Linked DNA regions of Thiosulfativibrio zosterae. The protein of the gene in region 1 interacts with the protein of each later gene in a pairwise test. Links are inferred from orthologs where the notes say so. Each region holds a gene or a part of one and is shown in the gene's direction. Other genes may lie near its edges.

The links.
Region 2: the proteins of THMIRH_RS03950 (region 1) and ftsZ interact in binary tests that used the Escherichia coli proteins (3 or more experiments, as listed by UniProt). The link is inferred for Thiosulfativibrio zosterae from one-to-one orthologs.

What each region holds. Positions count from the first base shown.
Region 1 is NZ_AP021888.1:913,355-925,932, reverse strand. The notes cover bases 5,757-8,615. They hold THMIRH_RS03950 (rod shape-determining protein), read left to right. Parts: upstream 5,757-6,593; coding sequence 6,594-7,637; downstream 7,638-8,615. Other genes in these bases: mreD (rod shape-determining protein MreD), read left to right, coding at 8,534-8,615; mreC (rod shape-determining protein MreC), read left to right, coding at 7,768-8,541; gatC (Asp-tRNA(Asn)/Glu-tRNA(Gln) amidotransferase subunit GatC), read right to left, coding at 6,049-6,336; gatA (Asp-tRNA(Asn)/Glu-tRNA(Gln) amidotransferase subunit GatA), read right to left, coding at 5,757-6,041. Outside these bases: THMIRH_RS03985 (MBL fold metallo-hydrolase), read right to left, coding at 1-853; THMIRH_RS03980 (SufE family protein), read left to right, coding at 1,102-1,539; protease HtpX, read right to left, coding at 1,608-2,504; THMIRH_RS03970 (DUF423 domain-containing protein), read left to right, coding at 2,676-3,077; Asp-tRNA(Asn)/Glu-tRNA(Gln) amidotransferase subunit GatB, read right to left, coding at 3,143-4,570; more of gatA, read right to left, coding at 4,587-5,756; more of mreD, read left to right, coding at 8,616-9,040; mrdA (penicillin-binding protein 2), read left to right, coding at 9,050-10,882; rod shape-determining protein RodA, read left to right, coding at 10,872-12,002; THMIRH_RS03925 (D-alanyl-D-alanine carboxypeptidase family protein), read left to right, coding at 12,140-12,578. UniProt on the Escherichia coli protein: Forms membrane-associated dynamic filaments that are essential for cell shape determination. Acts by regulating cell wall synthesis and cell elongation, and thus cell shape.
Region 2 is NZ_AP021888.1:783,962-790,286, forward strand. What follows is about bases 1-2,930. They hold ftsZ (cell division protein FtsZ), read left to right. Parts: upstream 1-844; coding sequence 845-2,017; downstream 2,018-2,930. Other genes in these bases: rsmH (16S rRNA (cytosine(1402)-N(4))-methyltransferase RsmH), read left to right, coding at 1-759; ftsL (cell division protein FtsL), read left to right, coding at 2,149-2,472; THMIRH_RS03345 (peptidoglycan D,D-transpeptidase FtsI family protein), read left to right, coding at 2,469-2,930. Also shown: more of THMIRH_RS03345, read left to right, coding at 2,931-4,265; THMIRH_RS03350 (UDP-N-acetylmuramoyl-L-alanyl-D-glutamate--2,6-diaminopimelate ligase), read left to right, coding at 4,249-5,826; THMIRH_RS03355 (UDP-N-acetylmuramoyl-tripeptide--D-alanyl-D-alanine ligase), read left to right, coding at 5,810-6,325. UniProt on the Escherichia coli protein: Essential cell division protein that forms a contractile ring structure (Z ring) at the future cell division site. The regulation of the ring assembly controls the timing and the location of cell division.

The sequences.
Region 1 (12,578 bases):
ATCCTTCGTCATAATACTTGGCAGCACTTTCATAAATCGTTTCACAGAAACTCTGCATATCATCACAAATGGCAGCACCATCATGAGGACCATGGCCCAATACATAATGCTCACAACCCAGTGCTTTTGCTTGCTTCATGGTTTCAATGGTGCCGGCAAAAGATCCATCTGCCATATTGGCAACACGACGCATGGCGGTATCACCTAAATAGGCAACCTTATCTTCAACCACTTCAACAATCAAATCAGACTCGGTATGCGCTTTACCAAACTGGTGAATTTTAAGGGTCGTGTCACCAAGCTTAACGACTTCCCCGCCAACAAAGGTCTTAGTAGGTACCGTCACAACGGTTCCAGAAATACCATTATTCGAATTACGCTGCATAAAGCTCACCCAAAAATCGCCACCTCCCGCTTTAATATTTTTAATACAGGCCGGATGAGCATAAATATCGACCTTAGGAAAGGCTTCAACGAAAGCGTGATTTCCTAAAAAGTGATCGCCGTGATAATGGGTATTGATAACCATCACGACTGGCTTATCAGTAACTTTTTTGATTTGACGCAGTACCATTTCACCAATTTGAACAGAACTACCCGTATCGACCACCACAACCCCTTCACTGGTCACAACAAAGCCAGGATTGTTAAAAAAGGCATGGTTTTCTGGTGAGGGCTCAGGGTCTTTGGCTAAAATGTAGTAGCAACGATCGGTAACTTTAGTTGAGGGTACGTCGTACATAGGGTCAGCTTTGATGGTGAAATCATTACTGGCATATAAAGGTTTTAGAGCCGATAACCCACCTAATACCGATAATCCTAAGGCTGACTTTAACAAATCTCGTCTCTTCATTTTTCCCCCTTGAAATATTAAGACTTACGCTCACTGACACACATTGCTTTAAGCCAGTGCCCGTTAAAACTTTTTTATTAATTAACTTTCTAAATATAACTGCCTTATCATAAAACTGCAACAAAGCCCTGTAGAAATGACACAAAATTTATTCAAATTTGGCGCAATTAATAACCTACTAAAACAATCAGAAATTTTCACGCTAAAAATTTGTTAAAATACGCCAAAATTTTAGGAATCAAATTGCGATGAACTTTTCACCAGCTGCTAAATCTTTATCTGATACTCAAACCGACCTAGTCAAACGATTTACCCATTTTGAAAATTGGAAAGACCGTTATAAATATTTAATTGATATGGGCAAAACTCTGCAAGGTATGGATGAAGCCTATAAAACTGAAGACAATCGAATTCATGGCTGTCAATCTCAGGTGTGGATTCACATTGAAGAAAAGGATGGCATTTTATTCATGCAAGCCATGAGTGATGCTGCGATTGTTTCTGGCTTGATTGCTTTGTTATTAAAAGTTTATAACGGTAGATCACCTCAAGAAATTGCCAGCGCACCGCTCAGTTTTTTAGGCGAAATTGGTTTACTCCAACATCTATCTTCTAACCGCTCAACCGGCTTGTATCACATGATTAAGCGCATTCAAGCAGAAGCCAACGCACGCATACAAGCTTAATTGACGTCCATTAAAAAAGGGCCTTACGGCCCTTTTCTATTATTATTGAATTAACTGCTAATCATTAATTAAGCAATTTTCAATTGGCTTTGTTCAGTTGCTTCTAAAGCAGCAATACGATCTTCTAAAGGTGGGTGTGACATAAACAACTGTCCAAATTTAGAACCACCCGCAGAGATACCAAACGCCGCCATTTGATCAGGTAACTGACCTGGCGTCATGGTTTGTAAACGACGCAAAGCTGCAATCATATTCTCTTTACCAGCAAGGTAAGCACCACCATTGTCCGCATGGAATTCGCGACGACGCGAGAACCACATGGTAACAATGCTTGCCAAAATACCCAATAGAATCTGAGCCACTAAATCTACAATGATGAATGTCCAGCTATGACCTTCTTCTTCATTTTTAAGCACAATTCTGTCCACTGCCCAAGCAATGATTTTGGCGAAGAAAATAACAAAGGTATTCAAAACGCCCTGCATTAATGCCATAGTCACCATATCGCCATTCGCAACGTGAGCAACCTCGTGACCCAATACCGCTTCCACTTCGTTTTGACGCATGCTGCGCAATAAGCCCGTGGATACCGCAACCAATGAAGAATTACGCGTCATACCGGTTGCAAAAGCATTTGGCTCTGGTGAGTCGTAGATAGCCACTTCTGGCGTTTTGATACCCGCTTTTTCTGCTTGGCGAGTGACGGTGTCTAACAACCATTTCTCATCTGCATTGCGAGGTTGCGTAATCACTTGCGCACCCGTTGACATTTTAGCCAGCCATTTTGACATGGCTAAAGAAACGAAAGACCCTGCAAAACCAAAAATTAAGGCAAAAGCAAACAGGTTACCCAAATCTAAACTGGTTCCCTGCATATAATTACCCACACCCAAAAGGTTCATAGTAATCATTGCAACCGCAAGCACCGCAATGTTAGTTAATAAAAATAAACCTATTCGTTTCATCTCTTTTCTCCAATGATCTGAAATGTTAAATATGAAGTTTAAAGCAGGTTACCTTAGGGGCAACGCGATAAACTTTCTCTTACGACTAATATAAAGATTTTTTATAATGTTTCAAGGGATACTTGTGCAAAAAAGCCTAAAAACCTTTGAAATAATCTTAAGGAAGTATTTGTGAATCAACCTCTTCAAACCGAGCGTTATCTATTTCTGGCGGGCAGCCTAAATATGCTGCTCATTATCATCTTAGGTGCATTAGCCAGTCATGCATTAAAACCACAAATGAACATTGAACAACAAGGCTATTGGCAAACGGCTCTTTTTTATCATAGCTTGCATGCTTTTACCTTGTTTTTATTGGGATTTTTAGCGCAAAAACAACCAGGCCTGGTTAAAATTTGGCAAAAATTAGCCATTTTAAATGGCTTGGGAATTTTGTTTTTCAGTGGTGGTCTTTATGTTTTGGCAATGGGTTTTCAATCCCTGCACTTTTTAATTCCGATTGGCGGATTCATTTGGATGATTCACTGGGGCTGGCTCAGTTGGATCTGGATTAAACCGCCTAGACTTCCATAAAATAAAAAAGGTGCCGAAGCACCTTTTATTAAATTAACCATTAAAGCAACCGTTAAAGCAAAACATTATTTCAACTTATCTTTCAATAATTGATTCACCTGCCCTGGGCTGGCTTGGCCTTGCGAGGCTTTCATCACTTGCCCCACAAAGAAACCAAACATTTTTTCTTGGCCTGCTTTGTAGGCTTCAACTTGATTCGGATTAGCGGCAAGCACTTCATCGATCAACTTTTCAATCGCTGAACTGTCCGTAATTTGCACCAGACCTTTAGCCGCAATAATTTCTTCAGCAGAACCTTCACCCTTCCACATGGCATCAAACACTTGTTTAGCAATTTTGCCAGAAATCGTATTGTCTAAAATTTTGGCTAACAAACCACCCAGCATAGCTGCTGACACAGGCGAGTTTTTAATATCTAGATTATGTTGATTCAACGCTTTCGATAGCTCGCCCATCATCCAGTTGGCAGACAACTTGGCATCTTTGGTCAACGCAACCAAGCCCTCAAAATACTCTGCCATGCCACGCGAAGCAGTTAAAACAGCTGCATCATATTCCGACAAACCAAACTCAGACATATAACGATCTCGCTTACCATCAGGCATTTCTGGCATTTCTGCACGAATCGCTTCAATGTCTTCATCGGTAATGATCACTGGTAATAAATCTGGGCAGGGGAAATAACGGTAATCATTGGCTTCTTCTTTAGCACGCATAGAACGAGTTTCGTTTTTATCGGCATCATACAAACGGGTTTCTTGAACAACCTTGCCGCCCGATTCTAAAATTTCGATTTGGCGCTCGATTTCTATTTCAATAGCCGCTTCAATAAACTTGAAAGAGTTGATATTTTTCAACTCAGCACGCGTGCCAAATGGCGTACCAGGTTTGTGCACCGACACATTCGAGTCCACACGGAAAGAGCCTTCCTGCATATTACCGTCACAAATCCCTAAATACTGGACCAGCTCGTGCATTTTTTTGGCATAGGCAACCGCTTCTTTGGCAGAGCGCATATCGGGTTCCGATACAATTTCTAGCAAAGGCGTTCCTGCACGATTCAAGTCAATGCCTGTCATACCCGGAAAGGCATCGTGCATGGATTTACCCGCATCTTCTTCCAAGTGAGCGCGCGTTACGCCAATTTTCTTTTTAACACCATCGACTTCAATTTCAACCACCCCACCCTTATCCACAATTGGATAAGTAAACTGTGAGGTTTGATATCCTTTGGGTAAATCAGGATAAAAATAATTTTTACGGTCAAACACGGATTTGCGCCCAATGTTTGCACCTATTGCTAAACCCAGTTTTATGGCCGCAGGAATCACCGCTTTATTTAAAACCGGTAGCTGTCCAGGCATCCCCAAATCTAGCAAGTTAGCTTGCGTATTGGGTTGTGCGCCATATGCAATAGCTGAACCCGAAAAAATCTTTGTTTGCGTGGTTAATTGAGCGTGAATCTCCAAACCGATAACAACTTCCCAAGTCATTTTCTTCCCCTTCAAATTATTGGTAAGCCGCTGGCATTTGTTTATGCCAATCGGTCGTTTGTTGATATTGATGCGCCACATTTAGCAATTTGGCTTCGGCATGATAATTACCCACGATATGCAACCCTACTGGACGACCTTCCACAAACCCAGCAGGCACCGACATTGCTGGCAAGCCGGCCAAGTTAACTGGAATGGTATACAAATCTGCTAAATACATACTGATGGGATCATCTGATTTTTCACCAATGTTAAATGCAGGGGTTGGGGCCACTGGCCCAACAATCACATCACAGCTTTCAAAGGCTTTCATAAAATCGTCTTTAATCAAGCGGCGTAATTTTTGTGCCTTTAAATAGTAGGCATCGTAATAACCCGCTGATAAAGCATAAGCGCCGACCATAATGCGGCGCTTCACTTCTGCGCCAAAGCCTTCAGAGCGCGAACGGGTGTATAAATCGTTTAAATCTTGCGGATTTTCACAACGATAACCATAACGCACGCCATCAAAACGCGATAAATTGGAAGACGCTTCGGCCGGTGCCAATACATAATAAGCAGGCACCGCTAAATCTTTATTAGGCAAACTGACTTCAACTACTTGCGCACCTTGTTTTTCCAGTTCGGCGATGGCGGTTTTAATTACCGTTGCAACCCCAGCATCCAAACCTTCTCCAAAATACTCTTTAGGCACGCCGACTTTTAAGCCTTTTAAAGAGGCATTTAACTCGGTTGTATAATCTGGTTTTGCCTGTTCAAAACTGGTAGAGTCACGCAGATCAAAGCCTGCCATAGCGGTTAATAACCAAGCAGAATCTTGCGCAGAGCGCGTCATAGGACCGCCCTGGTCAAAACTGGAAGCGTAGGCAATCATGCCGTAACGCGATACCGCACCATAAGTGGGCTTAATGCCTGAAATACCACAAAAAGAAGCTGGCTGACGAATAGAACCACCGGTATCCGTACCCGTCGCTAAGGGCGCTAATCCAGCCGCAATAACCGCTGCAGCGCCCCCAGAAGAACCGCCCGGAACCGCTTTTAAATCCCAAGGATTTTTGGTGGGCCCAAAATAACTGCTTTCAGAGGAGGACCCCATGGCAAATTCATCCATATTGGTTTTACCCAAAATTGGCATATTCAATTCTTTAAGCTGTTCAACCACATGAGCATCATAGGGTGCAACAAAATTGCTCAACATTTTTGAACCACAAGTTGTTTTCACCCCATCAATACAAAAAATGTCTTTGTGCGCAATGGGAATACCCGTTAAAGGATGAGCGTTGCCAGCATCTAGCTTGGCATCCGCTTCTTTGGCCATAGCTATTGCCAATTCGGGCGTAACAGTAATGTAGGCATTGAGTTCTGGGTCAAATTTTGCAATTCTGTCCAAGTAATGTTGAGTCAAGGCAACGCTGGTTAATTGGCGACTTTGCAATTGTTCGCTCATTTGCTGAATACTTAATTTATGCATTTTTATCTCACTCAATCACTTGGGGAACTAGATACAAACCATCTTGGGCGGCAGGCGCAAGCTTTTGATATTTTTCATGGTGGTCAGTTTCAGTGACAACATCATCGCGCAGTCTTTGCACCTGGTCTAATGGATGCGCCATTGGGGTAACATGGTCCGTATTAACCGCCGCCATCTGGGCAAATAAATCTAAAATGTTAGACAATTTTTCTGCAACAGCCGGTACTTCAGACTCTTTCACTGAAATCGCTGCTAAGCGAGAAATGGTTTCAACTTCTTTTTGTCCGATTGACACAAAATTCCCCTTAAATCTGCTTTATTAACCAAGTATTTTTTTTACAACGAAAAACCTTTATAAATTACCACATTTTGGTCATTCAAAAAAGTCATAAGCACCTTTTCACTGCATAATTCGCTCAGTCAATCATTCGTCACACATTGAAAACCTGAATTAAAACCAAGATTAATGGCATTTTTTCTGTCTTTACTTATTGATTGATATAAAATACCTTGATTAAACAACCCACCTCTTTATTCAAAGGATTTTGACCAATGTTTCGTAAACTCATGGGACTCTTCTCTAATGACCTTTCAATCGATTTAGGAACCGCTAACACGCTGATTTATGTTCGCGGAAAAGGTATGGTTCTCAATGAGCCTTCTGTTGTCGCCATTCGCATTGGCGACCATGGAAAACCTCGCTCTATTGTGGCGGTCGGTGAAGGCGCCAAAGAAATGTTGGGTAAAGAAAACCAAAAAATCATTACGGTTCGCCCACTTAAAGACGGTGTTATAGCTGACTTCGAAGTCACTGAAAAAATGTTGCAAGCCTTTATTCGTAAAGTCCATGAAGCCAGATTCTTTCAGCCAAGCCCACGTGTATTAGTTTGTGTGCCTTGTGGTTCTACGCAAGTTGAACGCCGCGCCATTCGTGAATCGGCTGCGGGCGCAGGTGCTCGTGAAGTTTACCTCATTGAAGAACCCATGGCAGCTGCTATTGGCGCTGGCATGCCGGTCAGCGAACCGATTGGCTCAATGGTGGTTGATATCGGTGGTGGTACCACTGAAGTGGCAACCCTATCTTTAAACGGTATTGTTTGGTCTGCATCCGTAAAAGTGGGTGGTGACCGTTTTGATGAAGCCATTATTAAATATGTTCGTCGTAATTACGGCATGATTATTGGTGAAGCGACTGCTGAAAAAATTAAAAAACAAATTGGTACCGCTTATCACGAAGTGAATCCGGATACGATGGAAGTGCACGGTAGCAATATCGCAGAATCGGTTCCGCGTCGCTTTACTTTAAACAGCAATGAAGTGTTAGAGGCCCTACAAGAGCCTTTGGCACAAATTGTCAGTGCTGTGCGTACTGCACTAGAATTTACCCCACCAGAACTGGGGGCAGATATTGCTGAACACGGTATTGTTTTAACAGGCGGAGGCGCATTGCTTCGCAATCTAAACACCCTGCTTTCTGAAGAAACAGGCATTCCAGTTATCATCGCTGACGACCCACTCACCTGTGTGGCGCGTGGCGGCGGTCGTGCATTAGAGATGATGGATGAAAAAGGCATAGATGTATTTTCTTTTGACTAAGGTCATCTCATCTATTTAGTTCAGCATTACACCGAGTGGTACGGGAGAAAACACCATTAGCTTAAATTCAACGACCCCTCAACAAGAGGGGGTTCAATTTATTATTATATTTGTGTTTTCGATTGTGCTCATGGTCACGGATCATTACACTCAGCTGATGGACAATGTTCGTAGCGTTCTTCTAACAGCGCTCGACCCTATCGAAAAAGTGGCCACAGCGCCGCAAGACATTTACAAATGGCTTTCACAAGACTTCAACACCCTTAGCCAACTGGAAAATGACAAGCAACAACTTGAAACAGAAAACCTACTACTCAAAGCGCAGCTTCAGCAACTCAATAAATACAAAATTGAAGTCACCCGTTTAAACGCTTTGTTAGGCACTGCCAGTCAGATCCCTAAAAATACCAGTCAAATTGCCAGCGTCATAGGCTACAGTGATTCGCCACTTGCACATTTTTTAGTCGTTAACCGCGGTCAATTAGAAAAAGTTAAACTCAACAGCCCCGTCATTGATGCGCAAGGTCTCATTGGTAAAGTCAATCAGCTCTCCCTTAACTCAGGCAGAGTTTTGCTGATTACCGACCCAGACAGCCAAGTACCGGTTCGCATTCAACGCACTGGACAACGCGGAATTTTAACCGGCACAGGAAATGACAAATTGCTTTTAGAATACATCCCCAATTCTAGCTCCATCATTATTGGTGATATTGTCGAAACTTCTGGCTTAGGCGGCATTTTCCCAGAAGGAATTCCAGTGGCGAAAGTCGCCAGTTTGCAAAACTGGGATGACCAACCCTATTTTGAAATTTATGCCCAAGCCCTTGCCAATCTCCACATTTCAAACAAGGTGTTAATATTACAACAACCTGTTCCAACCTCTGGCGAGGTGTTCCATGACTGAAAAACTGATGCATTTTCGTTTTTCGCAAGTTAAGTGGTTACTTTTTTTGAGTTACTTCATAACGCTGGTTTTAGACTCCATGAATAGCTTAGCCTTGTTGCCAGTGACACTACCTTCCATGACGCTTCTCATGCTGTTGATTTGGACCATGCTGTTACAAAACAAAACCCATTTGTTTACGGCTTTGATTTTAGGGCTTTTAAGCGATGGGATATTTAACTCCGTCTTAGGTGCTCACGCCATTTTATTCTCCTTACTGGTTTTCTTATTGCTAAGAATCCGCTTTAGCTTTAGAAGTTATCCGTTATGGCAGCAAACATTTATTATTACATTGTATTTTTATGCCGCTAAGATTTTAGGATTCTTTTTGTTACAGCCGGTTTTCAACGCCAGCAATGCCTACGACTATTGGCTTTCACCCTTACTGATTATTATTTTATGGCCAGTGACCCTTTTCATTATCAAACACCAGTGCCTTAAAGTGGCCTCCGCGCCTTAGCAGATTCATATGGCTCAACTTGTCCACAATACTGACGCCGAAAAGTTAGTTCAAAAACGCCTATTGCATACTCGCCTAATACTGGCGATGGTGTTTGTACTCATACTCTTTGGGGTTTTAATTGCACGCATGGGTTATTTGCAATGGTTTAACTACCATCACTACAAAAGCATGGCTGATGGCAATCGTATTTCCATTGAAACCATCCCCCCAATGCGTGGCAAAATTTATGATCGAAACGGCCATGTATTAGCCGACAATCAATCTATTTTTGTGCTGCGCTTTGACAAAAAAAAGATGAACAAACAGGAAAACTACCCAGATCAACTCATGCAACTTTTCCCAGAAATTGCTGCGGATAAATGGCAAGAATTTTTTAAACGCCTGCAAAGTGGTTATCGTGCCAAGGTATTAACCTTTGATGTCAACCTCACTGAAAAACAGGCTGCAACCTTTGCGGCTAACAGTGACCGCTTTCCTGGGGTTTCCTTAACCGCCAAGCTCAAACGCTACTATCCTTACAAAGATTTAGTTTCTCATGCCCTAGGTTATGTCGGCCGCATCAATGACAAAGAAACCCAAACACTTGATACAGATCGTTACCTAGGCACAGATGTTATGGGAAAATCTGGGGTTGAAAAACAATATGAAGATCTACTATTAGGCTACCCAGGCTATAAAGAAATTGAAACCAATGCCCGCGGCAGAGTGCTCAGAACCCTAAGCACCACCCCTGCTACTCCTGGCAAAGACATTCACCTAACTTTGGATATTCGCTTGCAAAAATATGCCGAGAAGTTGCTAGAAGATCAAAGGGCGGCGGTCGTTGTGATGGAGCCAAAAACTGGCGAAATTTTAGCCTTTATCAGTCATCCCGGTTATGACCTGAATTTATTTGTGGATGGCATCAGTCAAAAAAATTACGATGAATTGATTCATAACAAAGGCCGCCCGCTCATTAATCGTGTTACTGATGGTCAATATCCTCCCGGCTCAACCATCAAACCTTTCGTGTCACTGGGTTCGCTTGAAAACGGCATCATTACGCCCGAAAAACAAATTTTTGACCCAGGTTATTATGTTTATATGGACCACCGATATCGTGACTGGAAGCGTGGTGGGCATGGCATAGTCAATATGAGCGACGCCATTGAACAATCTTGCGATACCTATTATTATGATTTGGGGTTAAAAATGGGCATAGACATGATTCATGACGCACTTTACCCTTTCGGATTCGGGCACGAAACAGGGATTGATTTACCCGCCGAAAAAAAGGGAATCCTGCCCTCTAAAGCCTGGAAAAAAGAAGCGCGTGGACAAAACTGGTATAACGGGGAGACGATTATCGCGACCATTGGGCAAGGCTATTTCTTGGCAACGCCTTTGCAACTGGCAAAATCTGTGGCAACCCTTGCTAACCGCGGCAAAATATCAGAACCCCACTTATTAAAAAACCAAAACACCTCTAATGATGAAAACCTGTTGATTCCTATCAATAAAATCTCAAATTGGGAGAAAGTGATTCAAGCCATGGTCAAGGTGATGCACGGCACCCATGGAACCGCTCGTGCCTATACCAAAGGATTGCCCTTTAAAATGGCGGGCAAAACCGGCACGGCCCAAGTATTTAGCTTAAATGAAGAAGAGTATGATGCCGACAACATCGACCGCACTTTGAGAGACCATTCCTTATTTATCGGGTTTGCGCCGGTCGATAACCCAGAAATTGCCATCAGCGTTGTCATTGAAAACGCCAGTGCCAAAGCTGCACCTGTTGCTGTCGACATTGCTCGCTATTATTTTGAACATCTAGCCACTGAGAAACAAAATGCAAATTGATTTAACTGGGCAAGAAAAGGTCTATCGAAAAAATAAAGGGCTACTTTCGGCGCTGCACTTAGATCTGTGGTTATTGATTGGCATTTTAATTCTGATTTTACTCAGCAGCCTAGTGGTTTTTAGTGCCTCTGGTGGAGATGAAGAAGTGACTTTGCGACATTTATCAAGGGTTGGCATTGCCTTTATCATTATGGTTGCGTTTGCACAAATTCCACCGACTTATTTAAGAGTGATTGCCCCCTGGCTTTTTACCGCGGGGCTTATCATGTTATTGGCGGTTGTGCTATTTGGTCAAATTGGCAAAGGCGCACAGCGTTGGCTAGACTTAGGCTTCTTTAGATTTCAACCCTCAGAGCTCATGAAACTCGCCCTGCCGATGATGCTCGCTTGGCTCTATGCTCACGACCACCTTCCCCCACCTGGCAGAAAAATGCTGTTTGGTCTTTTTTTAGTGGGTCTTTCTGCGGCTTTAATCATTATTCAGCCAGACCTAGGCACCTCCATACTCATTGCCATGAGCGGCTTGTTTGTATTGTTTTTTGCTGGACTCTCCTGGAAGTGGATTTCAGTGGCCGCCCTAATCGTAGCCGCCAGCGCACCGGTGATCTGGAATTTTTATATGTATGAGTACCAAAAACAAAGGGTCATGACCTTTCTAAACCCAGAATCCGATCCTTTAGGCAGTGGATATCACATTATTCAATCCAAAATCGCGATTGGCTCTGGCGGCATTGAAGGCAAGGGCTTTTTAGGCAGTTCACAGGCTCACTTGGATTTTTTACCAGAAAGCACTACTGACTTTATATTTTCAGTGCTCGCAGAAGAGTTTGGGCTGATAGGCGTTGTGTTATTACTTATTCTTTACAGCTTAATTATCGCCCGAGGCCTATACATTTCCAGTCAAGCACAAGATAACTTTACCAGACTACTGTCTGCCAGTTTAGTGATGACCTTGTTTATTTATGTGTTTGTAAATATCGGCATGGTCAGTGGATTATTGCCAGTGGTTGGGCTCCCCTTACCCCTTGTCAGTTACGGCGGGAGCGCGCTGCTGACACTCATGATCAGTTTTGGTATTTTAATGTCTATTCATACGCACAAAAAAATGCTCTCCACTTAAACACACTCTAACGAAAACCTGACAATCCCCTTCAAGCCATTTAGATTCTGTGCGATTTGTGTTAAATTATCGCTCATTTAACTAATTTTATTAAAAGCAGTGACTCAACGCCTATGACCTTTTTAAAAACTCTTTTCATGAGCGCAAGCTTTCTTGTCATGAGCTTCGCCACCCAAGCCCAAGACTTACCTACGCCAACTCAAGTCCCTACCCCACAAATTATTCCATCTGCGCCAAACATGGCGGCAAATGCTTATGTTTTAGTGGATTTTGACAGTGGCGATATCCTAGCCGAAAAAAATGCCGACGAACGCGTTGAACCCGCCAGTTTGACCAAAATCATGACCGGTTTTGTGGTCATTAATGAACTGATCAATGGCAATATTAAAATGAGCGACCCAGTGAATATTTCCAGCAAAGCATGGAAAATGCCTGGTTCAAAAATGTTTATCGAAGTCGGTAAACAAGTGTCTGTACAAGACTTAATAAAAGGCATGGTTATTCAATCAGGCAATGATGCCAGTGTTGCCTTAGCAGAACATATTGCGGGTAGCGAAGCGGTTTTTGCCGAATTGA
Region 2 (6,325 bases), 130 kb from region 1 along the record:
GACCCGGAGGCGATTGCTTTTGCCGAGCAAATGACCCATCCGGGGTTCCAAATTCAACACGGCAGCTTTGAAGCTTTAGAGGAATTTTGTGAAGCCAGAGGCTGGGTAGGCCGTGTTGACGGTATTCTCCTTGATTTAGGCGTTTCGTCCCCGCAGTTAGATGATGCAGAAAGAGGTTTTAGTTTTATGCGTGAAGGACCTTTGGATATGCGGATGAATCCGCAGCAAGGTTTGAGCGCCAAAGACTGGATTGCACAAGTGGATGAAAAAACGCTTTCTCAGGTATTAAGACAATACGGTGAGGAAAAATTTTCGGGTCGTATTGCGCGCGTCATCAAAGAATGGTCGGATGCAGATAAATTGCATACCACTTTGGATTTGGTAGAGGCAATAAAAATCGCTGCTCCTAAGGTAGATAAAAACAAGCATCCTGCCACTCGAAGCTTTCAAGCCATTCGTATCGCAGTCAATCGTGAGTTGGATGTTTTAAAGTCTGTTTTGGAGAGCGCTGTTAAGGTTTTGGCGACGCAAGGACGCATGAGTATCATCAGTTTTCACTCGCTAGAAGACAGAATTGTGAAGCAGTTTTTGCGAGATCAGTCCACTTTAAGAGATTTATTTCCAGATTCACCGGTTCAATTGGCTGTGGTTGAGCCAGTTTTGAATCGGATTGGCAAGCCAATTTTTCCATCGGATGAAGAGTGCCGATTGAATCCAAGATCCCGCAGTGCGGTATTGAGAGTGGCAGAAAAAATTTAGCGTTTTGTGGCGAAGTGGCCGCGAAATGAAGTTTAAGTTAATCATTATGTTTTAAACATGTTTTATGGTCGGTAGGGGAGTCATCATGAAATTTAATTTACAAGAAACAACGGTACAAACCTTTGGTATGCCAAAGATTATGGTCATAGGATTGGGCGGTGGCGGCGGCAACGCAGTGGACTATATGGTGCGTTCACAAGTAGAAGGCGTTGATTTTATTTGCGCCAATACCGATGCTCAAGCCCTAAATAACTCATTGGTCGAAAACTGTATTCAGTTAGGTTCAAATGGTTTGGGTGCTGGCGCAAATCCAGAAAAAGGCATGCAAGCCGCTCAAGAAAATATCGAACAAGTTAAGCAAGCCATTAAGGGTGCTGACATGTTATTCATCACTGCGGGTATGGGTGGTGGAACGGGCACTGGCTCAGCGCCTGTGGTTGCTAAGGCAGCACGCGAAATGGGTATTTTGACCGTAGGTGTTGTGAGTAAGCCTTTTAATTTTGAGCGTCGCACCAAAGTTGCTGATGCTGGTATTGAAGCCTTAGCGGCAGAAGTCGATTCTTTAATTACCGTTCCTAACGATAAATTATTAAAAGTGTTAGGTCGTGATTTTGTGCTAGCGAAAGCATTTGATTATGCGAATGAAGTTCTTTTTGGCGCAGTACAAGGGATTTCAGAGTTAGTGACTCGTCCAGGTTTAATGAACGTGGATTTTGAAGATTTGCGTACTGTGATGTCAGAGCGCGGAATTGCAATGATGGGTGTAGGACATGCTAAGGGCGAAGATCGCGCCATTAAAGCTGCCGAGAAAGCCATTGCCAACCCTTTGTTAGAAGATATTTCAGTGGCTGGCGCTCGTGGAATTTTAGTTAACATTACCAGCGGTTTGGATTTCACCATTGGTGAGTTTAATGAAGTCGGTGATGTGATTGATTCAGTTGCTTCGCCAGATGCTAAAGTCATTATTGGGACATCAATTGATGAAACCATGCAAGATGAAATTCGTGTGACTATTGTCGCCACAGGATTAATGAGTTCTGAAGCCGTCAAGAAACCAGAAGTGGTTAAGCCTAATATTGCCGCGGTACAAGCGATTAAACAAGAAGAAATGCAATTAGAGCCTGTTAAAGTTGCACCCAAGGTTGAGCCTGAAATCGTTAGACCTAAAATGGTGGTAAACGGTGGTGTTACGGGTAGCGTTGATGGAAACTCCAATTACTTGGATATTCCAGCATTTCTTCGCCGTCAAGCCGATTAAGTGAAACCTCTAGGATTGTTCTAGAGGCATAACCTAGCGACGAACGCGTGAATTTGTCATCCCCATCAAAACCCAGTCGACCCTTATGGCGTCGGTCTGGGTTTTTTGCATTCATACTTTTAGGAATTTCGATGATTTTGCTGTTGGCGGTTGTTCAGGTTCAGCATCAAGTGCGCTTATTAGAAACAAAGTATTCTGATAAATTGATGCAACAAAAAAACTTGCAAGAAGAATGGGGGCGCTTAAGTCTTGAGCGCAATCATCTAACGGCACCAGCGAGAGTTGAGCATTTGGCAACCCAAAAATTGGGAATGCATTTAATCTCTAACTCAGATAATCAAGCGCAAGTTATTTTCATTAAGCCTGTTATGTCTGATATGTCGGGTGAGCCAATGGTCGCAGGAACTCAAGAAATCGTGATCCCAACGGTTGAGCAGGAAACTGTACCGAAATGAGTTTATATCAGGCCAATCGTCGTATCAAAAGAGATTCGGTTGTCTTTGTGATGATAGCCATTATTGCGTTATTGGTTTTAGCAAGAGCTTTTTATGTGCAGATTCTTCAGGCTGAATTTTTACAGTCCGAGGGTGATAAACGTCAAATACGCACCTTGGAAATTCCCGCGGCACGCGGCACTATCTTTGATCGACAAGGGTCTGTTTTAGCTTTAAGTACGCCCATGGCATCCGTGTGGTGCGATCCCAAAGTTTTGGCACCTTATTTGGATATACAGGCGCATTTGTCTAAAGGGGATTTGAGTGTATTGGTTGAACATAATGAGAAAGAAATTTCGCGTTTGAAAAAACAACTCGCTAACTATCAACAGGTCATGAGTTGGTTGGGCTTGTCTGCGAATATGGTTTCTCAAAAAGTGGCAGGTCAACCGGATAGACGATTTTTATATTTAAAGCGTTCCATTCAGCCAACACTGGCACAAAAAATAGATGACCTTAATATTCCAGGAATTTACGTCGAAAATGAATATAAGCGCTATTATCCTGGTGGCGAAACCACTGCGCATTTAGTGGGTTTTACAGACATTGATGGCAAGGGTTTGTCGGGTGTTGAATCGACTTATCATGATTGGTTGACCGGGCAATCGGGAAAAAAACAAGTCATCAAAGATCGTGCGGGGCATGTGATTGATTTTGTGCAAGACATTACTGAAGATAAGCCCGGTAAAGATTTGGTGTTGAGTATTGATAAGGATGTGCAGTTCTTTTTAGAGCGCGCGTTAAAGCGTGCCATGATTGAACACCAAGCCAAGGCTGCTACGGCAGTTGTGTTAGACGCTAAAACGGGTGAAATTTTATCCATGGCGAGTTTGCCTGCGTTTAATCCTAATGATCGGTCACAGTTAACCGGTGAAGGCATTCGTAATCGAGTGATTACAGATGTGGTAGAGCCGGGTTCTACAGTCAAACCAATTGTTATTGCGAAAGCGCTAGACTTGGGTTTGGTTTCGTTGGATGAAGAAATAAACACCAGTCCAGGCTCGATCACCATTCAAGGTCAAAGAGTCACTGATCCCAAAGATAAGGGGCGTTTAACACCCGAGCAAATCATCGAAAAATCAAGCAATGTCGGTATGGTTAAGGTTGCTATGCGTATGAAACCTGAGCAGCTTTGGCAGCTTTATCAAGATGTTGGGTTTGCGCAAGATTTAGGTATCTTTTTGCCGGGCGAATCTCTAGGGTTTATGAAGCGTTATAGTGAATGGCAAAAAATTGAACATGCCTCGGCGGCTTACGGTTATGGATTTAACATTAACCTATTACAGCTGGCCAAGGCTTACACCATCTTTGCAAACGATGGTCAGCTGGTTCCTTTAAGCATTTTAAAGAAAACGCAGGGTAATGAAAATGCTTTAGAAACCCGAATTCAAGTCGTGTCACCCGAGTCCGCTCATGAAGTGTTGGAAATGATGGAGAAGGTTGTCGGTAGCCACGGTACTGCTCCGCAAGCGCATATTGCCGGTTACCGTGTGGCGGGTAAAACGGGAACGGCGCATAAAACCAAGCGTGGTGGTTACGAAGAAAACCAATATTTTGCCTATTTTGCAGGATTGGTTCCGGTTTCTGACCCAAGATTTATCATGGTGGTGGCGGTGAATGAGCCGAGTCGCGGTATTTATTATGGCGGCAGTGTGGCGGCACCTATTTTTAAAGAGGTCATGACTGAAGTGTTGCGTTTATACAATGTGCCAACAGACATAGTCAAGGAGGTGATGAATGCGCCCTCTTTATGATGTTTGGCAGTTTATCAGCCAATCCACGGATCTCGTTATTCTGAATGGGCATCTTGGGGATGCTGCGAATTATCCCATCCAAGATTTGTTTGATGATTCTCGTCAAGTACAAGCCAACAGTGTTTTTATCGCTGTTTCTGGAAATAAGCTGCACGGCAATGCTTTTATCGAAAAGGCCATCACACAAGGTGCAATATGCGTCATCACAGATGAGAAACCCTGCGAGGAAGTCTTAAGCCAAATGCCACCAGCAGTGGCCATTTGGTGGGTTGCCGATTTGGTCACTGTCTTACCCAAATTGGCCGCCTGGTTTTATAACGCACCCTCAACACAATTAAAACTGATAGGCATAACGGGCACCAATGGTAAAACCTCAACGGCGTTTTATACCGCCCAATTACTAAGCCATTTAACCCATGAACCCGTTGCCATGATTGGCACTTTGGGAAATGGTCTTGTGACTTATGATGCCAATGTAGCCTCTAATCCGCTGAAAGTCGATTTGGAAGTGAGCCCAAATACCACACCAGATGTCATCGTATTGAATCGTGTGTTGGCAAAGTTTGTGGCGCAGGGCATTCGTTATTGCGTGATGGAAGTTTCATCGCATGGCATTGTTTTAAATCGTATCGCGGGACTGATTTTTAATGCGGTCGCTTTAACACAGGTGACCCGAGATCATTTAGATTTTCACCAAACGGAAGCGGCTTATCGTCAGGCAAAGCAAGCATTATTTGAAGACTACTCCGCAACTTATCAAGTGCTTAATTTAGATGATGCATTGGGTCAAGCGCTTTATGCTTCGGATGCTCAGCCATCTAAAAAGTTTGGCTATTCCCTGCAAGTTGCAGCCGATTTGTCACTGTTAAATTTAAAGCTAAATGCGCAAGGCATGATGTTTGATATTGCAACTGAGCATGCCAAATTTGCAACGCATGCCGCGTTAATGGGTAGATTTAATGCTGAAAATCTAGCCTGTGCGGTTGGATTGAGTTTGGTGAATGGTTTTGAGCTGTCGGCCATAGTAGAGGCGCTTCCCAAGTTGCAAGCAGTCACGGGGCGTATGGAAAAAGTTCGCAGTCTGCCCAGTGTATTGGTCGATTATGCCCACACGCCGGATGCTTTGCAGCAGGCATTGTTGGCGGTGCGCCAACACATGGCGCCGGTCGAAACTACTGGGCAGTCCGACCAGAAACTTTGGGTGGTGTTTGGGTGTGGCGGCAATCGTGATAAGGGCAAGCGGCCTTTAATGGGCAAGGTTTCTCAAAATTATGCAGATGCGGTGGTTTTAACCGATGATAATCCGCGTTGCGAAGCCTCTTATGATATTTTGAGCGATATTTTGCAAGGCTTTAATCCGACAAAACATCCGCAACCGCTGATGATTCCTGATCGCCAAACTGCCATAGAAACCGCATTGTCGCAAGCCAATCCGCAAGATATTATTCTCATCGCGGGTAAAGGGCATGAAACCTATCAAGCCTTTTGCCAAGAACAAACCTATTTTAGTGATCAAGCTACTGTGCTGGCGTGGAAGAAAAAAGATGACATGGACTCTTAAACAACTTAGTGATGCAGTAAAAGGGCAGGTAATTAGTGCAAGCGCTGATGCTGAATCAATTACATTTGAACGCATGATAACCGATAGTCGTCAGATACAAGACGGGGACTGCTATGTTGCCCTGCAAGGTCAGAAATTTGATGGCCATGATTTTATTCCTCAAGCCATCAAGCATGGGGTTGCTGTTATCTTGGCGTCTAATCCAGAAGTGGCCCAACATTTGGATATTCCAGTGGTGCTGGTGTCAGATACACGCATCGCCCTAGGGCAGTTTGCGGCATGGCATCGTTTGCAATGCCCATTGAAAACTTTGTTTGCCATTACGGGTAGCAATGGCAAGACCACTTGTAAAACCATGTTGCACAGTGTGTTAGCCCATTTAGGTCATACTTTAGCAACCGAAGGGAATTTAAATAATGATTATGGCGTTCCCAGAACGCTCTTAAATATTCAACCCTCACATGATTACGCGGTGATTGAAATGGGTGCCAACCATGGT